DNA from 2 places in the Pseudomonas sp. AC083 genome. Region 2 is predicted to be linked to the other one. Evidence: riboswitches for the same ligand, from Rfam matches in the RefSeq annotation. Region 2 holds a riboswitch; the other holds the start of a gene.
The links. Region 2 has a riboswitch for cobalamin ahead of cobO (cob(I)yrinic acid a,c-diamide adenosyltransferase). Riboswitches for the same ligand answer to the same signal wherever they lie in the genome.
Positions count from the first base shown of each region.

Region 1 (7,419 bases), on a different contig from region 2:
ATCGACGCCCGACTGCAACAGCGCCTCGCGTTCGGCACGCACTTTAGCGGCCAGCGGATTCAGGTCGTCCGGCTCGTCCAGCGCGGCCACCGCTTGCACGGCGGCGTCGAACAGGCGGATGAGATTGGCAAACGCATCACGGAAAAACCCCGAAACCCGCAATGTCACGTCGACCCGCGGACGATCGAGCAGACTCAGCGGCAGAATCTCGAAATCATCCACACGCTGACTGCCCGTGGCCCAGACCGGACGCACGCCCATCAACGCCATGGCCTGAGCGATGTCGTCGCCGCCGGTGCGCATGGTTGCGGTGCCCCACACGGACAAGCCGAGCTGGCGCAAGTGATCGCCGTGATCCTGCAGGTGTCGCTCAAGAATCAGCGTTGCCGACTGGAATCCGATGCGCCACGCGGTGGTGGTCGGCAGATTGCGCACGTCCACCGAATAGAAGTTGCGCCCGGTCGGCAGCACGTCGAGACGGCCACGGCTCGGAGCACCGCTGGGGCCGGCAGGGACGAAACGACCGCTGAGGGCGTCGAGCAGCCCGCGCATTTCGGCCGGGCCACAAGCATCGAGCCGTGGGGCGACGACTTCGCGCAGATGCTCGATTATCGAATTAACCTCAGCCCAACCCGACCCTTGTGGGAGCGAGCCTGCTCGCGAAGGCGTCGGGTCAGACAGCTGTTCTTTTACTGACACACCGCTTTCGCGAGCAGGCTCGCTCCCACAGGGCACGTTCAGTGTTTGGGAGATCAAGTCTGCGGCAAACAATTCGAGGCGCTCGCGGGTGTCGCCGGCGGTGCGCCAGACTTCTTCGCTGATGGTCTGCAACTCGGTCGGACGCGGGCCGTTCCAAGGATCGGCCAAGGCGCAATCCAGCGGATCAAAACCGAGATCAAACGCGTTGGCCAGTGCTCGCAGCAGACTCGACTGCGCGCCCTTGCCGTCACCGCGCGGGATGCGCAGCAACGCCAGCAAGGTGTCGATACGCAAGCGCCCGCTCGGCGATTCGCCAAAAATGTGCAACCCATCGCGAATCTGCGATTCCTTCAGGTCGCACAGATAAGTGTCCAGACGCGGCAACCAGATCGCCGCATCGGCGTCGCTGTCCAGCGCTGCATCCAGTTGCAGTTCCCTGTCGATCTGCGTGTCCCGCACCAGTTGCAGAATGTCGCGTTGCAACTCGCGGGCACGGCGCGGATCGAGCAGTTGCGCCTCGTAATATTCGTCGGCGAGCAGCTCCAGATTGCGCAGCGGCCCGTAGGTTTCGGCGCGGGTCAGTGGCGGCATCAGGTGGTCGATGATCACCGCCTGCGTGCGGCGTTTGGCCTGAGCGCCCTCGCCCGGATCGTTGACGATAAACGGATAGATATTCGGCAGCGGCCCGAGCAGCGCGTCCGGCCAGCAATTCTCCGAAAGGCCGACGCCTTTGCCCGGCAACCATTCGAGATTGCCATGCTTGCCGACGTGGATCACGCCGTGAGCGCCGTAGGTGTTGCGCAACCAGAAATAGAACGCTAGATAACCGTGCGGCGGAACCAGATCCGGGTCGTGGTACACCGCGCTCGGATCGACCTGATAACCGCGGGCGGGCTGGATGCCGACAAAGGTCAGACCGAAACGCAGACCGGCGATCATCAAGCGACCGTCGCGACACATCGGATCGTTGTGTGGCGATCCCCAACGCTCGAGTACCGCGGCGCGATTCGCTTCCGGCAACGCATTGAACATTGCCAGGTAATCGTCCATCGCCAGGCTCTGCTGGCACGGGCGCAAGTCGAGACTGTCGAGGTCGTTGCTGACGCCGCCGAGCAGTTGCTGGATCAGTTCGGTGCCGCTGTCGGGCAACTCGGCCGTGATCGGATAACCTTCGGCACGCAATGCGCGGAGGATGTTCAGCGCCGCCGCCGGCGTATCGAGGCCGACGCCATTGCCGATGCGGCCGTCACGGGTCGGGTAGTTGGCGAGGATCAGCGCGATGCGTTTTTCGCCGTTCGGCACGCGTGCCAAAGCTACCCAGCGCCGCGCCAGTTCGGCGACGAAATCCATGCGTTCGGGCTGGGCGCGGTAGCAGACCACATCGGACTGGCTGCGCTCGCTGCGCCAGGCCAGATCCTTGAAGCTGATCGGTCGGCTGATGATGCGCCCGTCAAGCTCTGGCAAAGCAATGTGCATCGCCAGATCACGCGGCCCGAGGCCCTGTTCGCTGTCGCGCCAGCCGGGCTCGTTGTCCTGGGCGCAGATCGCTTGAATTACCGGGATGTTGCGGCGAAACGGGCGCAGATGCGGTGCTTCGGGACTCGATTGGGCAAAACCGGTGGTGTTGATAATCACCCCCGCCTCGACTTCATCCAGCCAATCCTCGACCACCGACAAGCAACCGGGTTCTTTCAGACTGGCCACCGCGATCGGCAGCGGACTGAGCCCGGCTGCCTGTAAGCGCTGGCAGAACACATCGATGAACGCCGTGTTCGCCGCTTGCAAATGCGAGCGATAGAACAACAGCGCCGCCACCGGTTGACCGGGCAGCCATTCGGCTTGCCAGTCGCTCAGGGCAGCGCTGTTTTTCTGTGGTTGATAAATCGCCGTGCGCGGCAGGGTTTGCGGCTCGTTCCACGGGTAATCGCGGGCGAACCATTGGTGGCCCAGGCAACGGAAGAAATCCAGTGCATTGCCCATGCCGCCCTGACGCAGAAATTGCCAGAGTCGATCGCGTACTTCGGCGCTGACCGTGCTCAAGTCACTGAGCTCGGGGTCCGGGCGGTCGTCGCCGGGCACCAGAATCAGTTGCACGCCGCGTTCGGACAACTCGACCAGCCGCTCGACACCGTAGCGCCAATAGGCGATGCCGCCGTGCAGTGAGATCAGAATGACCTTGGCGTGGCGCAGCACTTCGTCGACATACAGATCGACCGAGGCATGATTCTGCACCTGCATCGGGTTGGCCAGACGCAAGCTCGGATAGTTATCGGGCAATTGCTGCGCAGCCTCGGCAAGCAGCGCCAGGCTGGAATCGCCGCTGCACAGGATCACCAGCTCGGCGGGGGTTTGTCCGAGATCGGCAATGTTGTCGTCCGAGACGAATCCGCCGGGCTGGGTCCTGAGCAGGTGCATGGCTTAAACGCTGAGCGCAGCGCGCAATTGCGCTTCGAGTTGTGCGGCATCGAGTTCCTGGCCGATCAGCACCAGACGCGTGACGCGCGCTTCTTCGGCGCCCCACTGACGGTCGAAATGCTTGTCAAAACGCGTGCCCACACCCTGAATCAACAGGCGCATCGGCTTGTTCGGAATCGCCGCGAAGCCTTTCACGCGCAGAATGCCGTGCTGCACCACCAGTTGCGTCAGCGCGTCGAGCAGCAGGCTTTCATCGGCTTGCGGCAGTTCGATTGAGATCGAATCGAACGCGTCGTGATCGTGATCGTCGTCATCACCGTCATGGTGGTGATCGTGGTGACTGTGGCGGCTGTCGATGTGCTCCTCGGAGCCGGCACCGAGGCCGATCAGCACGTCGAGCGGCAGGCGGCCATTGCTGGCTTCGATGATTTTTACCGCTGGCGGCAGCTCTTCGGCGACTTCAGCGCGCACCCGAGCCAGATCTTCCGCGCTGGTCTGGTCGGCCTTGTTGAGGATGACCAGGTCAGCACTGGCCAGTTGATCGGCGAACAATTCGTGCAGCGGCGACTCGTGATCAAGGTTCGGATCGAGTTTGCGCTGGGCATCGACCTGATCCGGGAACGCTGCGAAGGTGCCAGCAGCGACGGCCGGGCTGTCGACCACGGTGATCACCGCATCAACGGTGCAGGCGCTACGGATTTCCGGCCACTGGAAGGCCTGCACCAGCGGTTTTGGCAGGGCCAGGCCCGAGGTTTCAATAAGGATGTGGTCGAGATCGCCGCGACGGGCAACCAGTTCGCGCATTACCGGGAAGAATTCTTCCTGCACCGTGCAGCACAGGCAGCCGTTGGCCAGTTCGTAAACACGGCCGCTGGCCTCTTCTTCGGTGCAGCCGATGGTGCATTGCTTGAGGATTTCACCGTCGATGCCGAGCTCGCCAAACTCGTTGACGATCACCGCGATGCGCCGGCCCTGAGCGTTATCGAGCATGTGTCGCAGCAGCGTGGTTTTGCCTGAACCGAGGAAACCGGTGACGATGGTGACGGGGAGTTTGGCCAGTGTTTTCATCGGTATGCCCTTTGGCAAGCGGCGGGCATACGGGACGAGAACCGGCAGCGCGCATGCACGCCGGAAGCATTCGCCACCGGATCACCCCGCCCGGTTGTAGTGAGAATCTGTGACGAGGCAGGTCTCCTGGCTGACGGCGTTCAGGCGCTGGGCCTGGCGTCCATTGCGCCTTCCCGCTGGCTCATCGGTTGAGCTGGCAGTGGCGTGGCAACGAACATCACCGTTCACAGTTGCGGGGGCAGCCGCGGCTTTGACCGCGTTCCCTTCTTAGCTTCGGCGAGTGCCGAAGAACCTCGAAAGCGCAAGGCTACGCATGGGTCCGTCATGGGTCAATGGTCGGTGAGTCTGAAACTGGGGTATATCCGTTGCTGCGGTAACGGCTTCTTATGGTTTCGCTCTTACAGCGAGTCCCTTTTTCAAACGCCGGAGTGCCGGCCCAGCAAAAAGGAACCAAAAGGCTTTGCCCCGGCGTACGGCCCGCTCGCTGGAGCTCGGGGTACCTTCGTTACGGAGGGGCAAAAGATCAAAAGCAACAGCAAAAGCAAAAGCCAGATCAAAAGATCGCAGCCTTCGGCGGCTCCTACAGTTGGATTGGGTACCACTTCAAGAACAGGTCGGCTGTCAGGCCGCCTTCGCGAGCAGGCTCGCTCCCACAAAAGCAAAAGCAAAGCAGCGCAGCTGCCCGCGGCGAAGCCGCCCCACTCAACAATGAGCGCAAGCTCGAGTGCTCTTGATCTTGATCCACCGGCGAAGTCGGAAGGCTGAGCGGAGGGATTGATCCGGGCGTGGGAGCGCAGCGACCGTACGACGCAGTCGTACACAGCGGAAGGAGGTGCAGCGAAGCAAACCGGAGCCGCTGCTCCCGGATCAGTTCCGCAGCGAAGGAACCCGAGCCTGCGAGGGCCGAACGTAGGAGCAAGCCTTTTTGGGTACTTTTTCGGCGTTTGGAAAAAGTGCCTCGCCGTAAGGGCGAAACCGTAATCAGCAACACCCGCAGCAACGGATATACACACAAAAACATCAGAAAAACACCCCCACCGCAGCACCGAAAACTCCCCGGAAATTGACTAAAAACCCAAACCCATGTTCTCCTGCCCACCTTGTTACGGGTGCCCTTCACAGGGTGAAACGGGAAACCGGTGAATCATGTGCTTTACTCAAAGCCATGTCAGTCCGGTGCTGCCCCCGCAACGGTAAGCGAGCGATGCGTCAGATCCACTGTGCCCCGGCATGGGAAGGTGATGCTTGCAGGTCGGCCTCGTGCCAACCCCTCGCGAGCCCGGAGACCGGCCCGCAACACCCAGCGCGCGCAAGCGCCGCTGACCACAAACAAACCCGCGGTGGGCGGGCGCTGTTCGAAATCCCTGCGTGCCCGGCTCGCAGGGATTTTCATGCGCTCTGTTTACCCGCTGACATTTCAGAGGGAAGCGCTATGTCGATCATCAGCAATACCGTCAGCCACACTGACCACATCTCCAGCAGCACCACACTCGGCCAACGCGTGGCCGCCGCCCTCTTCGCCTCGATCCTCGGTGCCAGTCTGGTCTGGTTCGCCGGCTTCTCGCACATCGAAGCGGTGCACAACGCCGCTCACGATACCCGCCACAGCGCCGCGTTCCCGTGCCACTGAGGCTTGCCGAGATGATCAAGCGTATCGCGCAAACCGCAGGCTTCACCGGCTTGCTGGCCGCCCTGCTGCTGACCCTGCTGCAGAGTTTCTGGGTATCGCCACTGATTCTGCAGGCCGAAACCTTCGAGAAATCCGAACCGGTCGCGCAAGTTCACGAACACGCCGCCGGCACCGCCGCCCACAGCCATGATGGCGAAGCCTGGGAGCCGGAAGACGGCTGGCAGCGCGTGGTCTCGACCACTGGCGGTAATCTGGTGGTGGCGGTGGGTTTCGCCCTGATGCTCGCCGGCCTGTACACCTTGCGCGCGCCAACCAAAACCTCGCAAGGGCTGCTCTGGGGTCTGGCCGGTTACGCGACGTTCGTACTCGCGCCGACCTTGGGCCTGCCACCTGAATTGCCGGGCACTGCGGCTGCCGATCTGGCTTCGCGGCAGATCTGGTGGATCGGCACCGCCGCTTCGACCGCCGTCGGCCTGGCACTGATCGCCTTCAGTCGTCACTGGCTGATGAAGCTTCTCGGTGTGGCGATTCTCGCCGTGCCGCATGTGATCGGCGCGCCGCAACCGCAGGTGCATTCGATGCTTGCCCCAGAGGCACTGGAAACCCAGTTCAAAATCGCTTCGCAGCTGACCAACGTCGCGTTCTGGCTGGCCTTGGGCTTGATCAGTGCATGGTTGTTCCGCCGTAAAAGCGCAGGTCCATATCAGGCATGACCGATGACCGCGCAGCGCCGACCCTCGTGGTCGGCCTCGGCTGCCAGCGCGGCTGCCCGGCCAGTACGTTGCGTGCATTACTCGATCAAGCGTTGCAGGCGCACCGCATCGAGCTGCGAGCGGTCAAGGCTTTGGCGAGTATCGACCTCAAGCGCCACGAACCGGGGTTGCTGGAACTGGCCACACAATTGAACCTGCCCCTGCAGTATTTCAACAGTGCCGAGTTGGCGCCCTATCAACAGCGCCTCAGTCATCAATCGCAGATCGCCTTTGAGCGCACCGGCTGCTACGGCGTGGCGGAAAGCGCCGCGCTGGCGCTGGCCGAGCAACTGATTCAGGCTCCGGTGAAACTGCTGATTCCCCGGCTGAAATATGCGCAGGCCACGCTGGCGTTGGCCGGCGCCGGGTAAAATCCCGATAATCCCCGCCATTGATCATGAGCACACTTCATCTGAGGTGCGGCTGCGCTTCTTCACAAGGATTCAACGATGACCGTCTACTTCATCGGCGCCGGCCCCGGCGACCCGGAACTCATTACCGTCAAAGGCCAACGGCTGATTCGCAACTGCCCGGTGATCATTTATGCCGGTTCGCTGGTACCCGCAGCGGTGCTGGAAGGTCATCAGGCCGAAATCGTGGCCAACAGCGCTGAACTGCATCTGGAACAAATCATCGATCTGATCAAAACTGCCCATGCTAAAGGCCAGGATGTTGCCCGTGTGCATTCGGGGGATCCAGGTCTGTACGGCGCGATCGGTGAGCAGATCCGCTACTTGCGTGAGCTGAACATTCCTTTCGAGATCATTCCGGGCGTGACCGCGACGGCAGCATGCGCAGCGCTGCTGGGCGCCGAGCTCACTCTGCCGGATATCTCGCAAAGCGTGATTCTGACCC
Region 1 is NZ_CEEDDH010000001.1:54,045-61,463, reverse strand. It holds gene cobN (cobaltochelatase subunit CobN) at 1-3,114, opposite strand, end outside; gene cobW (cobalamin biosynthesis protein CobW) at 3,118-4,182, opposite strand; cobalamin riboswitch at 4,282-4,493, opposite strand; cobalamin riboswitch at 5,273-5,491, shown strand; gene AC0IXA_RS00200 (CbtB domain-containing protein) at 5,615-5,812, shown strand; gene AC0IXA_RS00195 (CbtA family protein) at 5,824-6,525, shown strand; gene AC0IXA_RS00190 (cobalamin biosynthesis protein) at 6,522-6,935, shown strand; gene cobM (precorrin-4 C(11)-methyltransferase) at 7,014-7,419, shown strand, end outside.
Region 1: it holds a riboswitch for cobalamin, as region 2 does, so the genes downstream of both, AC0IXA_RS00200 (CbtB domain-containing protein) here and cobO (cob(I)yrinic acid a,c-diamide adenosyltransferase) in region 2, are expected to answer to the same signal.

Region 2 (7,419 bases):
GTCAGTCACGCCGGCATCTACCTGGGTGACAACCAGTTCATTCACTCCAGCAGTCGTCGCAGCGGCGGTGTTCGCATCGACAGCCTGGGTGACAGCTACTGGAGCAAGACTTTCATCGAAGCCAAGCGCGCACTCGCCATGGCGCCGACCGTGGTCACCGCTCGCAAGTAAACTGCATGTCGCTGCGTTCGCGGCGACAAAACGGCACGGCAATGGAGTAGACCTAAACTTTACAAGGTGAAGTTAAAGTCTTACTTGAAGTTTGCCGCGTAGCCGCTAGAATCCTGAATCTATATTGATGGCAAACCGCCTGCGTGATGACGCAGGCGGTTTTGTTTCTGTCCATTCGGCAGAGAAAGCCGCAGCCAGATCAGGATGTTCTGCTTATGACGATGTCGGCCCGCCTCACCTTGATCCTTTGCGCCGCGCTGCTCAGCGCCTGCGCCAGCCGTACACCGCCGCCAGCCCCCGTGGTTCGCGCGCCGATCGTGTTCGCTCCTTCCCAGGCTTTTTCCCCCGTTGCTGAAGACGTGCTGTTCCGTGCCCTCGGCCTGGTCGGCACACCGTACCGCTGGGGCGGCAACACGCCAGATTCCGGTTTCGATTGCAGTGGTCTGATCGGTTTCGTCTACCGCGACGCGGCGGGAATTTCGCTGCCACGCTCGACCCGCGAAATGATCGTCATGCAGGCGCCGAATGTCGGCAAGGAAGGCTTGCAGACCGGCGACCTGATTTTCTTCGCCACCAATGGCGGCTCGCAGGTCAGTCACGCGGGGATTTACGTCGGTGAGGGACGCTTCGTGCACGCACCGGCCACGGGTGGCACGGTCAAGCTCGATAGCCTGTCGAAGGCCTATTGGCAGAAGGCGTATCTGAGCGCCAAGCGGGTGTTGCAGCCGGGGCAGCTGGCGCATAACCCCTAGCGCGTATGCATAACTAATTGTGGGAGCGAGCCTGCTCGCGAAGGCGGAGTGTCAGTCGACAATGATTTGACTAATACACCGCTTTCGCGAGCAGGCTCGCTCCCACATTTTTTGCTTCGCGCTTAACTTACTTGCTGGCCGACACGCGCCACACCTTGTTCCCGACATCATCCGCCACCAGCAAGCCACCTTGCTGATCGATCACCACGCCCACTGGGCGGCCCAGCGCGTTTTCGTCCTTGTCGAGGAAACCGGTCAGCACATCCACCGGCTGCCCGGTCGGCTTGCCGCCAGTAAACGGCACGAAAATCACCTTGTAGCCGCTGTGCGGTTTGCGGTTCCACGAGCCGTGCTGGCCAATGAATGCGCCTTCCTTGAATTGCGCCGGCAAGCGGTTGCCATCGGCGAAGGTCAGGCCCAGCGAAGCGGTGTGCGGACCGACCGCGTAATCCGGAGCGATGGCCTTGGCTACCAGATCCGGATTCTGCGGTTTGACCCGCACATCGACGTGCTGGCCATAGTAGCTGTACGGCCAGCCATAGAAGCCGCCGTCCTTGACCGAGGTTATGTAGTCCGGCACCAGATCGCTGCCGATTTCGTCACGCTCGTTGACCGCTGTCCACAAGGCGCCGCTGGTGGGTTCCCAGGCGAGGCCGTTGGGGTTGCGAATGCCCGAGGCGAAGATCCGGTGATTGCCGGTCGCCCGATCCACTTCCCAGATCGCCGCGCGGCCTTCTTCCTGATCCAGACCGTTTTCGCCAACGTTACTGTTCGAGCCGACGGTGACGTAGAGCTTGTTGCCGTCCTTGCTGGCGATGACGTTTTTGGTCCAGTGGTGATTCAGCGTGCCGCCAGGCAAGTCGACGACTTTGATCGGTTGGGTCTTGATCTCGGTGGCGCCCGGCTCGTAGTTGAAGCGCAGCAGGCGGTCGGTGTCGGCTACGTACAAATCGTTGCCGACGAGCGTCATGCCAAACGGCGAGTTGAGGTTCTGCAGGAACACCGTACGGGTTTCTGCGACGCCATCGTGGTCGGCATCACGCAACAGGGTGATGCGGTTCGGGCTGGGCACGCCGGCGCCGGCCTTGCCCATGACTTTCTTCATCACCCAGCCACGAATGCCTTTGCTGTCATCGGGCTTGGGCGGCGCGTTGGTTTCCGCCACCAGCACATCGCCGTTGGGCAGCACATAGAGCCAGCGCGGGTGATCGAGGCCTTCGGCAAACGCCGCGACCTGGGTGCCGGCCGCTGCGGTCGGTTTCGCGCCGTCCGGCCAGCCCACCGCCGGGGCGATGTTCACTGTCGGGATCAGCGTCTTGTTCGGTTCGGGCAGTTTCGGTGACGGACCGGTGCCGTCGGAGACTTGCAGGCTGGAGGTTTCACCGCAGGCGGCGAGCCCGCCTGCGACGGCGATGATAAGAGCGAGTTGGGCCTTGCGCATTGCTGATCTTCCCTATGAATGCATTCCTAAACATAGAGGAGGGCGCAGGCCCGATGGTTCAACTGCTCAACCGCGGGCTTCCTTGAACAGCACGGCGATGCCCGGATGATAGTTGCCCGCGTCGCTGTGCAATTTGCGATAGGCGTAGGGGAAATACCAGGCCACGGCGCAGGTGTGTTCCTTTTGCAGGTCGTCGACCATGTCCTGCAATTCTTCGGGGCTGGCGCTGTGCTGAGGTTTTTGCGGAGCAACAAAGAGGCAGCCGAGCTTGAGATCGCTGGCGTAGCTGATGCGCTTGGCATCAACGGTGATGTCGAGCAGGGCCTGGGTCAGGTTGAGGTTGTTGACCCGTGGCCAGCGTTGCGTGGCCTGAATGAACGCGCGGTCTTCGGCGCCGGCAATCAGCAGGTCGGCGCGGGCATTGCGTTCGCCTTCTTCGTTCTGTTTGCGCGTGGCCGTGTCGTTCAGCGTGACCATTTCAGCCATCCACGCCGCTGCCGCGAGCAGGCCGAGATTGGCTTTCTCGTCGTGCCAATATGGCGTGTCGTTGTCGCCGCGAACGGTGTTGTAGCGATCGATACAGTCAAACCAGCGTTCCAGCAACGGGCGCAGGAATTCCAGGCGCGGGTTGCTGATGATCATGCCTTGCATCGTCGTCATCCTTATTGTTGTAGTGGGCTTTTTGGAAAAAAGCATGGCTCTTTGATATCACTTGTCACAGTCTGGCACAAGATTGCCGCTGCACAATTGAGCAGCGGCAGTTATTCGCGCGCAAAGCGCCTCTTCAATTGACGCTCCACCCCCAACCCTCTAACCTTCGCCGCTTGTTTCAGGTGCTCTGTGGCCCCGCGTCGACAGAGTGAAACAGGGAAGCCGGTGAGGGTGGTCTTCAAGCGAAGCCACGACGATCCCGGCGCTGCCCCCGCAACGGTAAATGAGTGAAAACTGCGCCTTGAGCCACTGCCTCGAAAGAAGCGGGAAGGCGCGCAGTCCGGCGAAACGCCGCTCATGAGCCCGGAGACCGGCCTGATCCATCTCAGCGGCATCACGGTGGGCGATGCCAGGCTTTTTGCCGTCTATTCTTGTGCCTGCCCGCCGTTATCCAGCCTCAACGGAGAGCTCCCCCCATGACTGATTCCCCCGAGCGTGACGAGCGCCATCTGGCGCGCATGCAGCGCAAGAAAGCCGTGATCGACGAACGCATTGCCAACTCGCCCGACGAATGTGGCTTGGTGCTGGTGCTGACCGGCAACGGCAAAGGCAAGAGCAGCTCGGCGTTCGGCATGCTCGCCCGCGCGATGGGCCACGGCATGCAGTGCGGCGTGGTGCAGTTCATCAAGGGCCGCAACAGCACCGGCGAAGAATTGTTTTTCCGCCGCTTCCCCGAGCAAGTGCGTTTCCACGTCATGGGTGAAGGCTTTACCTGGGAAACCCAGGATCGTCAGCGCGACATCGCCGCGGCGACCGCCGCTTGGGAAGTCTCGCGCGAATTGTTGCGCGACCCTTCGATCGGTCTGGTGGTGCTCGACGAATTGAACATCGCCCTCAAGCACGGCTACCTCGATCTCGATCAGGTGCTCAGCGATTTGCAGGCGCGTCCGCCGATGCAACACGTGGTGGTCACCGGTCGCGGCGCCAAGCCGGAAATGATCGAGATGGGCGACACGGTCACCGAGATGGGCATGCTCAAGCACGCCTTCCAGGCCGGGATCAAAGCGCAGAAAGGCGTCGAACTTTGAAGCAACCACGCCACTGCCCGGCGGTGTTGATCGCCGCGCCGGCCTCCGGTCAGGGCAAGACCACCGTCACCGCCGCACTCGCCCGTTTGCATCGCAATCAGGGGCGCAAGGTCCGCGTGTTCAAATGCGGGCCGGACTTTCTCGATCCGATGATCCTCGAGCGCGCCAGCGGTGCGCCGGTCTATCAATTGGACATGTGGATGGTCGGCGAGCAGGAAAGTCGTCGGCTGTTGTGGGAAGCCGCCGCCGAGGCTGATCTGATTCTGATCGAGGGCGTGATGGGCCTGTTCGACGGCACGCCATCCAGCGCTGATCTGGCGCGCCACTTCGGTGTGCCGGTGCTCGGCGTGATCGATGGCACCGCCATGGCGCAGACCTTTGGCGCCTTGGCGCTGGGCCTGGCGAAGTATCAGCCGGACTTGCCGTTCGCTGGCGTGCTGGCCAACCGCGTCGGCACCTTGCGCCATGCGCAATTGCTCGAAGGCAGCCTCACCGAAGGTCTGCGCTGGTACGGCGCGCTGTCCCGCGAGACCGGCATCGAATTGCCGAGCCGCCACCTCGGTCTGGTCCAGGCCAGCGAATTGAATGATCTGGATCTGCGTCTCGACGCGGCCGCCGATGCGCTGGCCAGCAGTTGCCAAGTCGCGCTGCCCCCCGCCGTTGAATTCGCCGCGCCTGACGTCATCGCCGCCGAGCCCTTATTGAAAGGTGTGCGCATCGCCGTCGCCCGTGATGAAGCCTTTGCCTTCACCTATGGCGCCAGTCTCGATCTGCTGCGGGCGATGGGCGCCGAACTGCAATTTTTCTCGCCGATCCGCGACACCCGATTGCCCGAGGCGGACAGCCTGTATCTGCCGGGCGGTTATCCGGAACTGCACCACGTCGCGCTGGCGCAAAACACCACGATGCTTGCAGCAATCCGCGCGCACCACGCGGCGGGCAAGCCGTTGCTCGCCGAGTGTGGCGGCATGCTTTATCTGCTGGATTCGCTGACCGACGTGGAAGGCACCCGTGCTGAGCTGGTCGGTTTGCTCAAGGGCGAGGCGGTGATGCAGAAGCGTCTGGCGGCGCTGGCGTTGCAGGCGGTTGAGCTGCCGGAAGGTTCCTTGCGGGGGCATACGTATCACCATTCGCTGACTACAACCGAGCTGACGCCGATTGCCCGTGGGCTGAGTCCCAATGGCGGGCGCGGCGCTGAGGCGGTTTATCGCGAGGGGCGGATGACGGCGTCGTACGTGCACTTTTATTTCCCGTCGAATCCGACTGCGATTGCGTCATTGTTTGCGCCAGACAGTGAGGCCGGCTTCGCGAGCAAGCTCGCTCCCACAATGGATGACCTGAACCCTGTGGGAGCGAGCCTGCTCGCGAAAGGGCCATGACCGACAACACATTCTCCGAAGCCGAACGCGCAGCGGTCTACAAGGCCATCGCCGAACGCCGCGACATGCGCCACTTCACCGGTGGCAGCGTCGAGCCGCAGTTGCTGCGTCGTCTGCTCGAGGCCGCTCATCAAGCGCCGAGCGTCGGCCTGATGCAGCCTTGGCGCTTCATCCGCATCAGCGATCGTGCTCTGCGCGGGCAGATCCGCGATCTGGTGGAAGAGGAACGCATCCGCACCGCCGAGGCCCTCGGCGAGCGCAGCGATGAGTTCATGCAGCTCAAGGTCGAAGGCATCAACGATTGCGCAGAAGTGCTGGTCGCGGCGCTGATGGATGATCGCGAAAAGCACATCTTCGGTCGGCGCACGTTGCCGGAAATGGACATGGCCTCGTTGTCCTGCGCGATCCAGAACCTGTGGCTGGCCTCCCGTGCCGAGGGCCTGGGCATGGGCTGGGTCTCGCTGTTCGAACCGCAAGCCTTGGCGGATTTGCTCAAGTTGCCGGCCGGTGCCAAGCCGCTGGCGGTGTTGTGTCTGGGCCCGGTAAAGGAGTTCTATCCGGCGCCGATGCTGGTGCTCGAAGGTTGGGCGCAGGCGCGGCCGCTGAACGAGTTGCTGTACGAAAATTATTGGGGAGTGAGTCAATGAGTGTGGCGTTGCTGAGTGTCGCCGCAGTAGCGCTGGATGCGCTGTTCGGTGAACCGAAACGCTGGCATCCGCTGGTGGCGTTCGGCAATTTTGCCGGACGCATCGAGCAACGCTTCAACGCCGGCGGTCGTGGCTGGCGCAGTCATGGCGTCACCGCGTGGGTTATCGCGGTACTGCCGCTGACCTTGCTCGCCACAGCATTTTCCTGGGCGCCCTATGTCGGCTGGATCGTCGAGATTCTCGCGTTGTATTGTGCACTCGGCATGCGCAGCCTCGGCGAACATGTCGCGCCTGTCGCGGCGGCGTTGCGCGCCGATGATCTGGACGAGGCACGCAAGCGCGTCGGTTATCTGGTCAGCCGCCAGACCAATGAACTGGACAGCAACGCCGTGGCCCGTGCCGCCACCGAATCGGTGCTGGAGAACGGCAGCGATGCGGTGTTCGCTGCGCTGTTCTGGTTTGTCGTCGCCGGCGCGCCGGGCGTGGTCCTGTATCGCTTGAGCAATACCCTCGATGCGATGTGGGGTTATCGCAACGAACGCTTCGAGCGTTTCGGCTGGGCGGCGGCGAAAATCGACGACGTGTTGAACTACATTCCTGCGCGTCTGGTGGCATTGACCTACGCGCTACTGGGCAAAACCCGCCTCGCGCTCAAATGCTGGCGCACCCAGGCGCCGCAGTGGGACAGCCCCAACGCCGGCCCGGTGATGGCGGCCGGTGCCGGTGCGCTGGGCGTCGAGTTGGGTGGCCCGGCGATCTATCACGGCGAACTGCATGAGCGCCCGCAACTGGGCGAAGGTGCGCCGGCCGATGCCGATTCCATCGAGCGTGGCTGGCAATTGGTCCAGCGCGGCGTATGGTTGTGGCTGCTGATGCTTTGCCTGGGGGCGGAATTTTATGCTTGAGCACGGTGGCCGGCTGCGCAAGGCTGCACTCGATTACGGGATCGCCGAGGCCGACTGGCTTGACCTGTCCAGCGGCCTCGCGCCGTGGCCGTTCCCGATCCCGGAGATCCCGCTACGCGCCTGGGCGCGCTTGCCGGAAAGCGACGACGGTCTGGAACAGGCCGCCTGCGATTACTACGGCGCCGCGCAGGTGTTGCCGGTGGCCGGCTCTCAAATGGCCATCCAGTTGCTGCCGCGTCTGCGCCGGGCCGGCAAGGTCGGCGTGTTGTCGCCGTGCTATGCCGAGCATGCCGAAGCCTGGCGGCGCAGCGGTTACATCGTCCGTGAAGTGCTCGAGCAGGAAGTCGAATTCTTTCTCGACAGTCTTGATGTGCTGGTGGTGGTC
Region 2 is NZ_CEEDDH010000003.1:17,287-24,705, reverse strand. It holds gene AC0IXA_RS06175 (C40 family peptidase) at 1-171, shown strand, start outside; gene AC0IXA_RS06170 (C40 family peptidase) at 387-923, shown strand; gene AC0IXA_RS06165 (PQQ-dependent sugar dehydrogenase) at 1,051-2,364, opposite strand; gene AC0IXA_RS06160 (hypothetical protein) at 2,431-3,015, opposite strand; cobalamin riboswitch at 3,179-3,408, shown strand; gene cobO (cob(I)yrinic acid a,c-diamide adenosyltransferase) at 3,492-4,103, shown strand; gene AC0IXA_RS06150 (cobyrinate a,c-diamide synthase) at 4,100-5,482, shown strand; gene bluB (5,6-dimethylbenzimidazole synthase) at 5,479-6,129, shown strand; gene cbiB (adenosylcobinamide-phosphate synthase CbiB) at 6,126-7,034, shown strand; gene cobD (threonine-phosphate decarboxylase CobD) at 7,027-7,419, shown strand, end outside.